2 regions of the Streptomyces sp. TLI_053 genome follow, and region 2 is predicted to be linked to the other one. Evidence: predicted binding sites of a transcription regulator. Region 2 holds the regulator's gene; the other holds the start of a gene.
The links. Region 2 encodes HspR, which represses chaperone genes until heat shock. Its sites were predicted from a motif close to TTGAGNNNNNNNNNCTCAA; they were not measured.
Positions count from the first base shown of each region.

Region 1 (6,634 bases), 850 kb from region 2:
GCCGGGACGGCGGCCTTGGGCGCCGGGGGCGCGGCCGGGGCGGCGGCGAGCGGCGCGGGCGCCACCGGGGCCGCGGGAGCCGTCGGGGCCTGCTGCGCCGGCGCGGGGGCGGCCGGGGCGGCGGGGGCCTGGACGGCCGGAGCGGCGGTGGGCGCGGGGGCGGCGGCGGGGGTCGGCGTCACGCCGACCTGGGTCGCGGCCTGGGTCACTGGGGTCACCTCGGTACCGGGCTTGTAGTCGGCGAAAAAGTCCCACCAGGCTCGGTCGACCGAGTTCGGGTCCTGGAGGTACTGCTGGTAGATCTCGTCGACGAGCCACTCATTGGGGCCGAAGCCAGTGGAGCTAGCCGAGCTGTTGGGGTGTTCAGGGGACTGTGGCGACACGGCGGCAACCGCCCTCTTCCGCTTCCTTTTGGGATGTTTGGACAGCGGGGATTAAGGCTACGCCTCCGACCAGTGATCGCGCAGTCCCCGGGGGGCAGGCGTCGCCCAGATCACAGTCCTGACCTGCTGTTTGGCTGGAAATGTGCGTTAGAAAGCCACATCGGCGGGGAACCGACCGCTTCCGATCGCCATCCAAAGGATGCCAAATACGGACAAATCGGGGCGCAGGTCCTGTTTGTGCACTGTGTCGGATCTGTGACATCCGTCCCGGTGCCGAGGGTCCGCCCGCGTCCCGGTGCCGACGTCCGTCCGCGTCGTCGGTCCGGGGTCGGACCGACGACGCGGACGGACGTCAGCGCGGGCCGGGCAGCCGGACCTCGATCCGGCAGCCGCGCTCGGCCTCGGCCACCTCGATCCGCCCGCCGTGCAGGTCCACCGCCCAGCGGGCGATGGCCAGGCCGAGGCCGGTCCCGCCGTCGGCGCCGGGGCCGGCCGCGGTCGCGGTGCCGCTGCGGCCGAACCGCTCGAAGACCCTGGCCCGGTCCGCCGCCGGGATGCCGGGACCCTGGTCCTCGACCTCCAGCAGCAGGGCCCCGGGGCCCTCGTCGGGCCTGGCCCGCACCGTCACGGTGCCGCCGGGCGGGGAGTGCTTGCAGGCGTTGTCGACCAGGTTGGCCACCACCTGGTGGAGCCGTTCGGTGTCGGCGACGCCGGTCAGCCCGGCCGGGCTGACCTCCAGGGCGAGCCGGACGTCGCCGCGCCGGGAGAAGGCCCCGCCGGCCGTCGCGCCGTCCACGGTGACCCCGCGCAGCACGCCGTCCAGGAACTCGCGCACCTCGAACGGGCGCGCGTCCAGGTCGACCACACCGTCGTCGATCTTGGAGAGGTCGAGCAGGTGGGTGACCAGCCGGCCGAGCCGCTCGGTCTGCTCCAGCGCGGCACCCAGGGTCGCCGGGTTGGGCTGGACGACGCCGTCGACCACGTTCTCCAGCACGGCCCGCAGTGCGGCGATCGGCGTGCGCAGCTCGTGCGAGACGTTGGCGACCAGCTCGCGCCGGTGCCGGTCGGCGGCCTCCAGGTCGGAGGCCATCTGGTTGAAGGTCGCGGCGAGCTCGCCGATCTCGTCCCGCGAGTTCACCTCGACCCGGCGGCTGTAGTCGCCGGAGGCCATCGCGCGGGCGGCGGCGGTCATGTCGCGCAGCGGGGCGGTCAGCCCGTGCGCGAGGAACTGCATGAAGAGCAGCGAGGCGATCATCGAGAAGATCATGATGATCCGGATCTGGGTCTCGGACCGGATCGCCACGACCACCATGCCGGTGGCCAGGAAGACCGAGACGATCACCAGGAGGGCGAGTTTGCCCTTGATGGAGCGGACCGGGTCGAGCGGCCGGATGTCGGCCCAGACCCGTTTCGCGGCGCGGGCGGCCAGGGTGGGCGGCCGACCGCCGTCGATGTCCCCGTTGCGTTGCTGTGGAAAGGTCATTGGTCCTGTGGTCCCCCGCATGGGTCCGCCGCACGGCGGTTCGGGACAGCGGGCCCCCCGGCGGCCCGGTGTCCGAGGGTGGTGCCGCTACGAGAGCGGGGCCTCCAGCGCGTACCCGACACCGTGCACGGTGCGGATCCAGCTGGCGCCGATCTTGCGGCGCAGTGCCTTGACGTGGCTGTCGACGGTGCGGGTGCCGGACGCGTCCGTCCAGTCCCAGACCTCGGCCAGCAGCTGCTCACGGGTGAGCACGGCGCGCGGCTGGGCGGCCAGGCAGGCGAGCAGGTCGAACTCGGTCGGCGTCAGGTGGACGTCGCCCGAGGCCAGCCGGACCCGGCGCTGCACGTGGTCGATCTCCAGCTCGCCGAAGCGCAGGCTGCCCAGCGCGGGCGTCCGGGCGGCCTGCTGGGCGCGCTCGACGCGGCGCAGCAGCACGTTGACCCGGGCGGCCAGTTCGCGCATGGAGAAGGGCTTGGTCATGTAGTCGTCGGCGCCGACGCCGAGGCCGACCAGCAGGTCCGTCTCGTCGTCCCGCGCGGTGAGCATCAGGACCGGCACCGGGCGCTGGGCCTGGATCCGGCGGCACACCTCGAGGCCGTCGAAGCCGGGCAGCATGATGTCGAGGACGACGAGGTCCGGCTGCCAGGTGTGGAAGCCGTCGACGGCGCCGGGGCCGTCGTGGGCCACCGCCACCTTGAAGCCCTCCGCGCCCAACCGGGCCGCGATCGACTCGGCGATCGTGGGTTCGTCCTCCACCACCAGCACTCTGCGCTGGCTGCTCACCGTGCCGCCGGTGTTCTGGTTGTCCTGCTGAATTTCTGTCACGGTCACGCCACCGCCCCCAGGGCTGCGGGCCGGCCACCTGTGGGGATGGCGAAGGCTCCGCTTCGTAGTCTTGTTCCGTCGTGGACTGTGCCGGGTCCGCCGTCCCGTCGCGTGCGCGGGCGACGGCGAGGGCGTGGGCCGCTCTCCGTCTCCCGTACACCTCGCAGCGTACGGACCGCAGGTGATTCCCGGCAGGTGGACCGGACATTTCCGGCCCGCGGGCCGGACTGTCGGACCGGCTTTCGGGCCCACCGGGAAGTGGGCACGGGCCGATACCTTACCCGGCGTTTTTTCACTCCGTAACGGTACGTATGCACATGAGTTGACGCCAAGCCGCCGGTCAGGGCGGAAAGCGGTCCCGAAAGGGAGGGAAGGTCTGGACCAATGCGGACCTCTGCGGACCCCGGATCCTCACGGCGTTCTCCCAGCGGACTCCCAGGCACCGGACGTACCGTGGCCACGACAAATTCGTGGGGGTGGGATTTCCGGTACGCGCCGGTACGTTGGACACGCGCGGGTGACGGCTGCGGGCGTTGGAGCGGAGGCGGCATGACGGAGCGGCAGGTGCCCGCCGGGCGCGGCGGGCCGCCCTACGGGATGCTCCGGGCCGGTCTGCGGACCGGTGCGGTCGACTGGATCCTGGCCCGGGTGCCGACCCTGCGCCGCAATCCCTTCGCCCTCGGCTACCTCGCCGTGGTCGGCGCCACCACCACCTTCGCCGGGCTGGCCGACCCGGAGCTCGTGCTCCGGCTCCAGGAGGCGTCCAGCTCGGACGGGCACAACCTGCTGCAGCACCCGCTGCGTGCGCTGCTGTTCAGCGGCTTCTGGGTGGCCGGGCCGGTCTGGATGCCCTACCTCTGGGCCTTCGCCCTCACCGTCGCACCGCTGGAGCGCCGGGTCGGCCCCGGCCGGGCGGCCGTCGTGTTCGCGGCCGGGCACATCACCGCCACCCTGCTCTCCCAGGGCGTGGTCGTCGTCGCGGTGGCGAGCGGGCGGCTGGAGCCGGCCGCCATGGACTACCTCGACATCGGTGTCAGCTACGGCGTGCTCGCCAGCCTCGGCGGGCTGGCCGGGCTGCTCCGGCCGGCGGGGCGCGCGGTCGCGCTCGCGCTGGCGGTGGCGATGATCGCCGACCAGATCGCCGCCGACCGGGACCTCGTCACCGGGGTCGGGCATCCGGTGGCGCTGCTGGTCGGGGTGGCGCTGTGGCGGTGGCTGCGCCGCTGGGAGGGGCACCGGCCGCGCCGCGCCCCGTTCGGCCTGCCCGCCGAGCTGTCCTCCCGGCCGGCGCCCGCGTCCCCGGCCCGCCGGGCCGCGCCCGGGCCCGTGTGGCCGGGCCGCTCCTGAGTCCGCGCGCCGGAGTCGCTCCCGCTCGCCGGGAGGGACCGCTCGCCGGTCCGCGCGGCGGCGGGTGCTCCCCGGACCGTCCGGTGGGACCGCTTCCCGGTCCGCCCACCGGGTCTTTTTGACGGCCCCGCGACGGGCCGCGCCGACGCCGTTCTGTTCGCTCACGGCGAACACGCGGAGGGGAACATCCGGCGGCCGCCAAGCCTTAGTCAGGTCGACTCAAGTTCACTGACTGGGGAGAGATCATGGCATCGACGTCCACACCGCTCACCCTGCCCGTGCTGCCGCTCGACGACGAGGTCGTCCTGCCGGGCATGGTCGTCCCGCTGGACCTCAAGGACGCCGAGGTCCGCGCCGCCGTCGAGGCCGCGCGCGCCGCCGCCACCGGCACCGCCGGGAAGCCCCAGGTGCTGCTGGTCCCGAGGGTGGACGGCTCCTACGCGGCGGCGGGCACCCTCGCCACCGTCGAACAGGTCGGCCGACTGGCCGACGGCCCGAACGGGATCGGGCAGCCGGCCGCGCTGGTCCGCGCGGTGCGCCGGGTGCGGATCGGCGTCGGCACCACCGGCCCGGGCGCCGCGCTCTGGGTGGAGACCACGCCGTTCCGCGAGTCCTCCGTCGGCACCCCGGTGGCCGGCCGGGCCGCCGAGCTGGTCAAGGAGTACAAGAGCCTCTCCACCCAGTGGCTGCGCCGCCGCGGCGCCTGGCAGATCGTCGACCGGGTGGCCGCGATCGAGGGCGTCGGCGAACTCGCCGACAACATCGGCTACGCGCCCTTCGTCACCGCCGAGCAGAAGCTCAAGGTGTTGCTGGAGGCCGACCAGGTCGCGCGACTGGAGTACGCGCTCGGCCTGCTCCGCGACCACCTCGCCGAGGAGGAGGTCAACGACACCATCCGCAAGGACGTCGAGGAGGGCGTCGCCAAGCAGCAGAAGGAGTTCCTGCTCCGCCGCCAGCTGGAGGCCGTCCGCAAGGAGCTGGCCGAGCTGAACGGCGACCCGGCCGACGAGGAGGACGACTACCGCACCCGGGTCGAGGCCGCCGACCTCCCGGAGAAGGTCCGCGAGGCCGCCCTCAAGGAGGTCGACAAGCTGGAGCGGGCCAGCGACCAGTCGCCCGAGGGCTCCTGGATCCGCACCTGGCTGGACACCGTGCTGGAGCTGCCCTGGAACGAGCGCACCGAGGACAGCTACGACATCGCCGGCGCCCGCGCGGTGCTGGACGCCGACCACGCCGGCCTGGCCGACGTGAAGGACCGCATCGTCGAGTACCTGGCCGTCCGCAAGCGCCGGGCCGAGCAGGCGGCCGCGGGGCGGGCGGCCGCGGGCGAGCAGGACGGCCGGGTCGGGACGGTCGCCCCGAAGAGCGGCGGGCGGCGGGCGGGCGGCGCGGTGCTCGCGCTGGTCGGCCCGCCCGGGGTCGGCAAGACCTCGCTCGGAGAGTCGGTGGCCCGTGCCATGGGCCGCAGCTTCGTCCGGGTCTCGCTCGGCGGCGTCCGGGACGAGGCGGAGATCCGCGGTCACCGGCGCACCTACGTCGGCGCGCTGCCCGGCCGGCTGGTCCGGGCCCTCAAGGAGGCCGGCTCGATGAACCCGGTCGTGCTGCTCGACGAGATCGACAAGGTCGGCTCGGACTACCGGGGCGACCCGGCCGCCGCCCTGCTGGAGGTGCTCGACCCGGCGCAGAACCACACCTTCCGGGACCACTACCTGGAGGTCGAGCTGGACCTCTCCGACGTGGTCTTCCTCGCCACCGCCAACGTGCTGGAGTCCATCCCCGAGCCGCTGCTCGACCGGATGGAGCTGGTCCGCCTGGACGGCTACACCGAGGACGAGAAGGTCGTCATCGCCCGCGACCACCTGCTCCCGCGCCAGCTGGAGCGGGCCGGGCTCAAGGACGAGGAGGTCGCGGTCGACGAGCCGGCGCTGCGGAAGCTGGCGGGCGAGTACACCCGCGAGGCCGGCGTCCGGAACCTCGAACGGGCGATCGCCCGGGTGCTGCGCAAGGTCGCCGCGCAGACCGAGCTGGGGGAGCGGGAGCTGCCCGCCGCGATCGGCGCCCAGGAGCTGCGGGCCCTGATCGGCCGGCCGCACCACGTGCCGGAGGCGGCCCAGGAGCCCGCCGAGCGCCGCACCGCGGTGCCCGGGGTGGCGACCGGCCTGGCGGTCACCGGGGCCGGCGGCGACGTCCTCTACATCGAGGCCTCGCTCGCCGACGCCGAGACCGGCGGCACCGGCCTGACCCTGACCGGCCAGCTGGGCGACGTCATGAAGGAGTCCGCGCACATCGCGCTCTCCTACCTGCGTTCGCGCGGGGCCGAGCTGGAACTGCCGGTCACCTCGCTGCGCGACCGCGGCGTGCACCTGCACGTCCCGGCCGGGGCCGTCCCCAAGGACGGGCCGAGCGCCGGCATCACCATGACCACCGCGCTGGCCTCGCTGCTCTCCGGGCGCAAGGTGCGCACCGACGTGGCGATGACCGGTGAGGTGTCGCTGACCGGGCGGGTGCTGCCGATCGGCGGGGTGAAGCAGAAGCTGCTCGCCGCCGACCGGGCCGGGGTCACCACGGTGATCATCCCCAGGCGGAACGAGGCCGA
Region 1 is NZ_LT629775.1:3,954,621-3,961,254, reverse strand. It holds gene BLU95_RS15710 (multifunctional oxoglutarate decarboxylase/oxoglutarate dehydrogenase thiamine pyrophosphate-binding subunit/dihydrolipoyllysine-residue succinyltransferase subunit) at 1-383, opposite strand, end outside; gene BLU95_RS15705 (sensor histidine kinase) at 736-1,866, opposite strand; gene BLU95_RS15700 (response regulator transcription factor) at 1,954-2,691, opposite strand; gene BLU95_RS15695 (rhomboid-like protein) at 3,241-4,038, shown strand; gene lon (endopeptidase La) at 4,284-6,634, shown strand, end outside.
Region 1: lon (endopeptidase La) is a predicted target of HspR. The motif match lies at 4,243-4,261, and genes of this name have one in related genera.

Region 2 (6,634 bases):
CTTCGAGCAGCACTGGCACCACGCCGAAGGCGTCAACTGGGCGGCGCTGGCCGCCGGTACGGCCGATTCCGCGGTGCACGAGCAGGTCGGCCGGCTGCTCGCCCAGGGACTGACCCAGCGGACGATCGCCGTACGGCTGGGACTGAGCGAGCGGACCGTGGCCGCCCACATCTCCCGGCTCCGGGAGATGTACGACGCGGAGACGCTGTTCCAGCTCGGCTGGCAGATGCGCGGAGCCCGGGCGGGGGAACCCGGTGGCTGACCCGCGATCAGCCGGTGGCCGCGCCGGTGGGCCAGTAGCCGGTCGGGCCGACGGCCGGGGGCTGCTGCCGGGGGACGGTGAACTGCTCGCCGGGGGCGGTCCAGAAGCCCTCGCGCAGGGAGAGCGCCATGCCGGCCCAGTCGAGGGCGGTCTCCACGGTGTGGTGGAGCGCCTCCTGGGACCAGGTGTCGTCGAAGACCAGCGGCAGGACGGGGGCGACCTGCTCGATGGTGGCGATCAGCGGGTTGTGGGTGATGGCCTCGTCCACCAGCAGGACGATCGGCTTGCGCAGCGCGGACGCCCAGCCCAGCTCCAGGCTGACGCCGGCGGAGAGCGGCGCGCCGACGTAGGCGAAGACCAGGTCCGCGGACTGCAGTGCGCGGAAGTCCGACGGCACCCGCGGCTCGGGGGCGCGCCCGGCGACGGTCCAGGCATCGCTGTGGTGGGCGCTGTAGACGGCGGCGCCACTGCGGAGAAGGGTGGTGCGCAGGGTCGTCAGCCGCGTCCGGCTGGCGAGAGTCACCACACTGTCCGCCGGCCCGGTCAACCGCATCAGCGGCGCGGCCAGGAAGACTCGTGCACGCCGGCCCTCGGGGGCCTGGCTGTCGTGGTGACGCAGGTAGGGCTCAGTCATGATGACTCCGGGGATAGATGCCAACCAGGCCGGATTCGCCCCGTTGGGTGGTGCCTATCGGAATGCTGCTGCGCATTCGTTGCCGTCAAAACTATCTTGTCGTGCTCATGTATAGCTTTGTTGTCCCCACGTTCTTCCTGGTCGCCCCCTCTGGGGAGTGCACTGATCGTCTCTGTCGACCGTCATCACCGTCCACAGAACCGCGGTGTCATCTCGATGACTGGCAGAGAGATGACGCACTGTGCGTTCCGTCCCCCTGGCCTTCGCACGCGTCTGTGCGGCATTATGTGGCACGTTGTTCTAAACAGTGGGCTGGATACCCGGAATTAGCCCTGCCAGGAGAGGGGACATCATGTCTCGTATACGTCGGGTGGTTCGGTTTGTCCTGGTCCCACTTGTCGTCGGCGCGGGGCTTCTTGTCAGTGCTGTCGTCCCGGGGGACGACACGATCTGGAACGTCCGCGTGGGTGACGAGGCCGCGGCGCACAGGACCGTCGCCCTGGCGACGGACACCATCTGGAACTGAGCCGACGGGGTCGGTGACCGGTCACCCGAAGACTTCGGGGAGGACCTCGCCGTTGGTGGTGCGGGCCAGCGCGTAGCCGAGCTGGAAGAGCGACTCGACGTTGTGCTCGTCGCGCATCTCGGCGAGGTGGCGGGCGAGGGTCCGTTCGCTGATCCCCAGCCGCCGGGCGATCACCCGGTGGTTCACGCCCTCCAGCATCAGGTCGATGATCGTCTGCCGCATCCCCGAGACGACCTGCTGCGGGACGGCGCGGGCCCCGTCGAAGTCCAGCGCGTGGCTCCAGTTGCGTTCGAAGACCTCGCTGATCAGGTAGCTGATGACGGCCTGGTCGTGGATGAACGCGGCGAGGTTCAGGTCCTCGGCGACGGGGATCACCGCGATCCGGCGGTCGATCACGATCAGTCGGGTGTAGGGCTCGTCGAGCGTCCGCACCCGGCCGCCGGCGTGGGTGATGGCGGCCACGTACTCCCTGGTCGGGGCGTGGTACCGGGTGCTCGGGTGGTAGATCGTTCTGAGCGTGATGCCCAGTCGCAGGGACACGAGGTCCCGTTCGAGGATGCCCGCCAGGGCCTCGGACGGCCGCGGGCCGCCGGGCTGGGCCGCGAGTATCTCCTCGGTGGCGCTCGAGACGATCTGCTGCACCCGCTGGTTGATCAGGACCTTGCCGCGGACGTACTCGATGGTGCCGCCGGCCTGCTCCGGCGAGTGGTAGGCGGCCGTGAGGTCGTGCAGGTCGGTGTTGAGCGCGGACGCGCGGGTGAGCAGGTCGAGGGCCTGGCGCTGCCACGAGGCGCTGAGGCTCTCGGACAGCTGTTGGGGGTCCACCGCGACGAGCACCCCGGGTTCGTCGGTGTCGGGGACGAGCAGGCCGAGGCCCACCAGTTCGTCCCGGGCCGCGCAGTCGCGGAGGAGTTCCGCGTCCTCCGCGATCCGGCCGTTCTCGCCGATGACGGCCAGGTACAGCGCACGCGCCTCCTTGGAGAGGATGCCCGTACCGCCCGCGGTGGCACTGAGCTGCTCTCGTCCACTCATCTGGGGCTCCTTGCCGTGGCCGTGCTTACCAGTACTGCCAGGTATCCAAGCAGGAAACGTGATGCAGCATGCCAGATCGGGCCGCGCCGGTGGAGCACCGCGGCCCGGTCCTCAGCACCCTCTCACCAACGCCGCGCCGCCGGCACCCCCCGGCCAGGGGGAAACCGGCGGCAGCCGTCGTACGGGCGGACGGCGTCAGCGCTTGGGGCGCCAGACGACCAGGGCGCTGGAGTGCGGGGTGGGCGGCTGGTAGGGGACGAGGTCCCGGCGGTAGGAGGCGTGGATGGTGGCCTCGCGCTGCTGGAGCGCGGTGGCCGCGCCCTCCAGGGAGTCGGCCAGTTCGGCGATGCGGGACTGGAGGGCGGTGACCTGGTTCTCCAGCTCGATGATCCGCTTGATGCCGGCCAGGTTGATGCCCTCGTCCTGGGAGAGCCGCTGGACCTCGCGCAGCTGCTGGATGTCGCGCGCGGAGTAGCGGCGGCCCCGGCCGGCGGTGCGGTCGGGGCAGACCAGGCCGAGCCGGTCGTACTGGCGGAGGGTCTGCGGGTGCAGACCGGAGAGCTCGGCGGCCACCGAGATCACGTAGACCGGGGTCTCCTCGGTGAGCACGTACTGGGGCTGCGGGGCGCTCCGCCGCGTGGTGCGGCGGGCGCCGCCACCGGGCAGGCCGTCACCGAGGCCGGGTCCGATGGGTTCGTCGGGGATCATCTGGTCGTCACGCTCCCTTCGCCGCTCTGAACAGGGCGGCTCGTGGGTCGTCGGAGGCGGTCGCCTCGCGGTACTGCTCCAGTGCGGTCAGCGCGTCGCCGGTGACGGTCTGGGGCACCACGACCTCCACGGTGACCAGCAGGTCGCCGCGGGTGCCGTCCTTGCGGGTGGCGCCCTTGCCGCGGGCCCGCAGGGTCAGGCCGTTGGCACTGCCCGGGGGCAGCTTGAGCTTCACCGACGGGCCGTTCAGGGTCGGCACCTCGATGGTGCCGCCGAGGGCGGCCTCGGGGAAGGTGACCGGGACGGTCACGGTCAGGTTGTCGCCCTTGCGCCCGAAGACGGGGTGCGGGTCGACGTGCACGGTCACGTAGAGGTCGCCCGGCTGTCCGCCGCGCTCGCCCTGGGCGCCCTTGCCCTTGAGCCGGATCCGCTGGGCGTCCTGGACGCCGGCCGGGATCCGGACCTGCATGGTGCGGGCGGAGCTGGCCCGGCCGCTGCCGTGGCAGTCGGTGCACGGGTCGTCGACGATCATGCCGCGGCCGCGGCAGTCGCGGCAGGGCTCGGAGAGCGCGAAGGCGCCCTGGCCCCGGCTCACGGTGCCGGAGCCGACGCAGGTCGGGCAGACCCGCGGGGTGGTGCCGGACTTGGCACCGGTGCCGTTGCAGAGGCGGCAGGGGGCCTGACTGGTCATCCGCAGCGGGACGGTCGCACCGTCGACGGCCTCCTCGAAGGAGAGCGTCACCTCGGTCTCGACGTCGGAGCCGCGCCGCGGCTGGGCCTGCCGGCCGCCCCGGTTGAAGAGCCCGCCGAAGACGTCGCCGATCCCGCCGCTGCCGCCGCCGCCCTGGTTGCCGTTGAACAGGTCGCCGAAGTCGAAGCTGTAGCTGCCGGTGCCACCGGGGCCGCCGGACCGGAAGCCGCCGTTGGCGAAGAGGCTGCGGGCCTCGTCGTACTCCTTGCGGCGCTTCTCGTCGGAGAGGACGTCGTACGCCTCGGAGATGTCCTTGAACCGCTCCTCGGCTTTGGTGTCGCCCTTGTTGGCGTCGGGGTGGAACTCGCGCGCCAGCTTGCGGTAGGTCTTCTTGATCTCTGTGGCGCTGGCGTCCTTCGGCACGCCGAGGACCTTGTAGTAGTCCTTCTCCACGTAGTCCTTGCCGCTCATGGCCGGCGCCACCTCCCGAGGTCCATCGTCACAGTGCTGTCAACGGTCGGAACCCGGCGAGTGGTGCCGGGGAACCTCGACAGCGCGCTGCGGAGCCGTCCGCCGTACTGGCCGGCGTACGACTCCGCAGCGCAAGGGTTGTCAGCTGTCACCGGTGGTCAGCTGTCCGAGCCACCGTCGGCCTGGTCCTTCTTCTCCCCGCCCTCGGCGGTGTCGGCGTCCGGGCCGGGCGCGGTCTGGGTGCCCGGCTGGGGCTCCGCGACCGCGACCATCGCCGGGCGGATGATCCGCTCGCCGATCCGGTAACCGGGCTGGAGGATCTGGACACAGGTGTCCTCGGTGACCTCCGAGGAGTAGCTGTGCATCAGCGCCTCGTGCATGGTCGGGTCGAAGGGCTCGCCCTCCTTGCCGAACTGCTGCAGGCCCAGCTTGGCGACGACCGTCTCCAGCGACTCGGCGACGGACTTGAAGCCGCCCGTCACCTCGCCGTGGTCGCGGGCCCGGCCGATGTCGTCCAGGACCGGGATCAGCGACTCCAGGATGTTGGAGACGGCGATCTCGCGGACCGTCAGCCGGTCGCGCTCGACCCGCTTGCGGTAGTTCTGGTACTCGGCCTGGAGGCGCTGGAGGTCGGCGGTGCGCTCGGCCAGCTCGCGCTTGGCCGTGGCGTCCCCGGGGGTGCCGGCGTCGGTGCTCTCGGCACCGGCCGCGGCGGCCTCCTCGGCGGCCTTGATCACGGCCTCCTCGGCGGCGGAGTCGTCGCCGGGCTCGGCACCCTGCGGCTTCTCCGTCATGCCGCACCGCCCTTGGGCTTCTCGTCGTCCACGATCTCGGCGTCGACGACGTCGTCGTCCTTGGCACCGGCCTCGCCGGCGTCGCCGGCCGCGCCCGCCGCACCGGCGGCGTCGGCGTTGGCGTAGAGCGCCTGGCCGAGCTTCTGGGCGGTGGTGGAGACCTTCTCCGAGGCCTCGCGGATCTTCGCGATGTCCTCGCCCTTCAGGGCCTCCTTGAGCTCGCCGATGGCGGTCTCGACCTCGGTCTTGACGTCGGCCGGGAGCTTGTCGGAGTTGTCGGCGATGAACTTCTCGGTGGAGTAGACGAGCTGCTCGGCCTGGTTGCGGGTCTCCACGGCCTCGCGGCGCTCGTGGTCCTCGGCCGCGTACTGCTCGGCCTCGCGCATCATGCGCTCGATGTCGTCCTTCGGCAGCGCGGAGCCGCCGGTGACGGTCATCTTCTGCTCCTTGCCGGTGCCGAGGTCCTTCGCGCCGACGTGCATGATGCCGTTGGCGTCGATGTCGAAGGTGACCTCGATCTGGGGCAGGCCGCGGGGGGCCGGCGGCAGGCCGGTCAGCTCGAACATGCCGAGCTTCTTGTTGTACGCCGCGATCTCGCGCTCGCCCTGGTAGACCTGGATCTGCACGGACGGCTGGTTGTCCTCGGCCGTGGTGAAGATCTCGGAACGCTTGGTCGGGATCGTGGTGTTGCGCTCGATCAGCTTGGTCATGATGCCGCCCTTGGTCTCGATGCCGAGGGACAGCGGGGTGACGTCGAGCAGCAGGACGTCCTTGACCTCGCCCTTGAGGACACCGGCCTGGAGCGAGGCGCCGATGGCGACGACCTCGTCCGGGTTGACGCCCTTGTTGGCGTCCTTGCCGCCGGTCAGCTCGCGGACGAGCTCGGCGACGGCCGGCATACGGGTCGAGCCGCCGACGAGGACGACGTGGTCGATCTCGGAGAGGGCGATGCCCGCGTCCTTGATGACGTTGTGGAACGGGACCTTGCAGCGCTCCAGCAGGTCCGAGGTGAGCTGCTGGAACTGGGCCCGGGTGAGCTTCTCGTCCAGGTGCAGCGGGCCCTCGGCGGAGGCCGTGATGTAGGGCAGGTTGATCGAGGTCTCGGAGGACGAGGACAGCTCGATCTTGGCCTTCTCGGAGGCCTCGCGCAGACGCTGCAGCGCCATCTTGTCCTTGGACAGGTCGACGCCGTGGCCGGCCTGGAAGACCTTGACCAGGTGGTCGACGACCTTCTGGTCCCAGTCGTCGCCACCGAGGTGGTTGTCACCGTTGGTGGCCTTCACCTCGACGACGCCGTCGCCGATCTCCAGCAGCGAGACGTCGAAGGTGCCGCCGCCGAGGTCGAAGACCAGAATGGTCTGGTCGTCCTTGTCCAGGCCGTAGGCCAGGGCGGCCGCGGTCGGCTCGTTGACGATGCGCAGGACGTTGAGGCCCGCGATCTCACCGGCCTCCTTGGTGGCCTGGCGCTCGGAGTCGGAGAAGTACGCCGGAACGGTGATGACGGCGTCGGTGACCG
Region 2 is NZ_LT629775.1:4,803,260-4,809,893, reverse strand. It holds gene BLU95_RS19365 (LuxR C-terminal-related transcriptional regulator) at 1-262, shown strand, start outside; gene BLU95_RS19360 (TIR domain-containing protein) at 270-896, opposite strand; gene BLU95_RS19355 (helix-turn-helix domain-containing protein) at 1,444-2,454, opposite strand; gene BLU95_RS19350 (heat shock protein transcriptional repressor HspR) at 2,650-3,120, opposite strand; gene dnaJ (molecular chaperone DnaJ) at 3,170-4,324, opposite strand; gene grpE (nucleotide exchange factor GrpE) at 4,483-5,118, opposite strand; gene dnaK (molecular chaperone DnaK) at 5,115-6,634, opposite strand, start outside.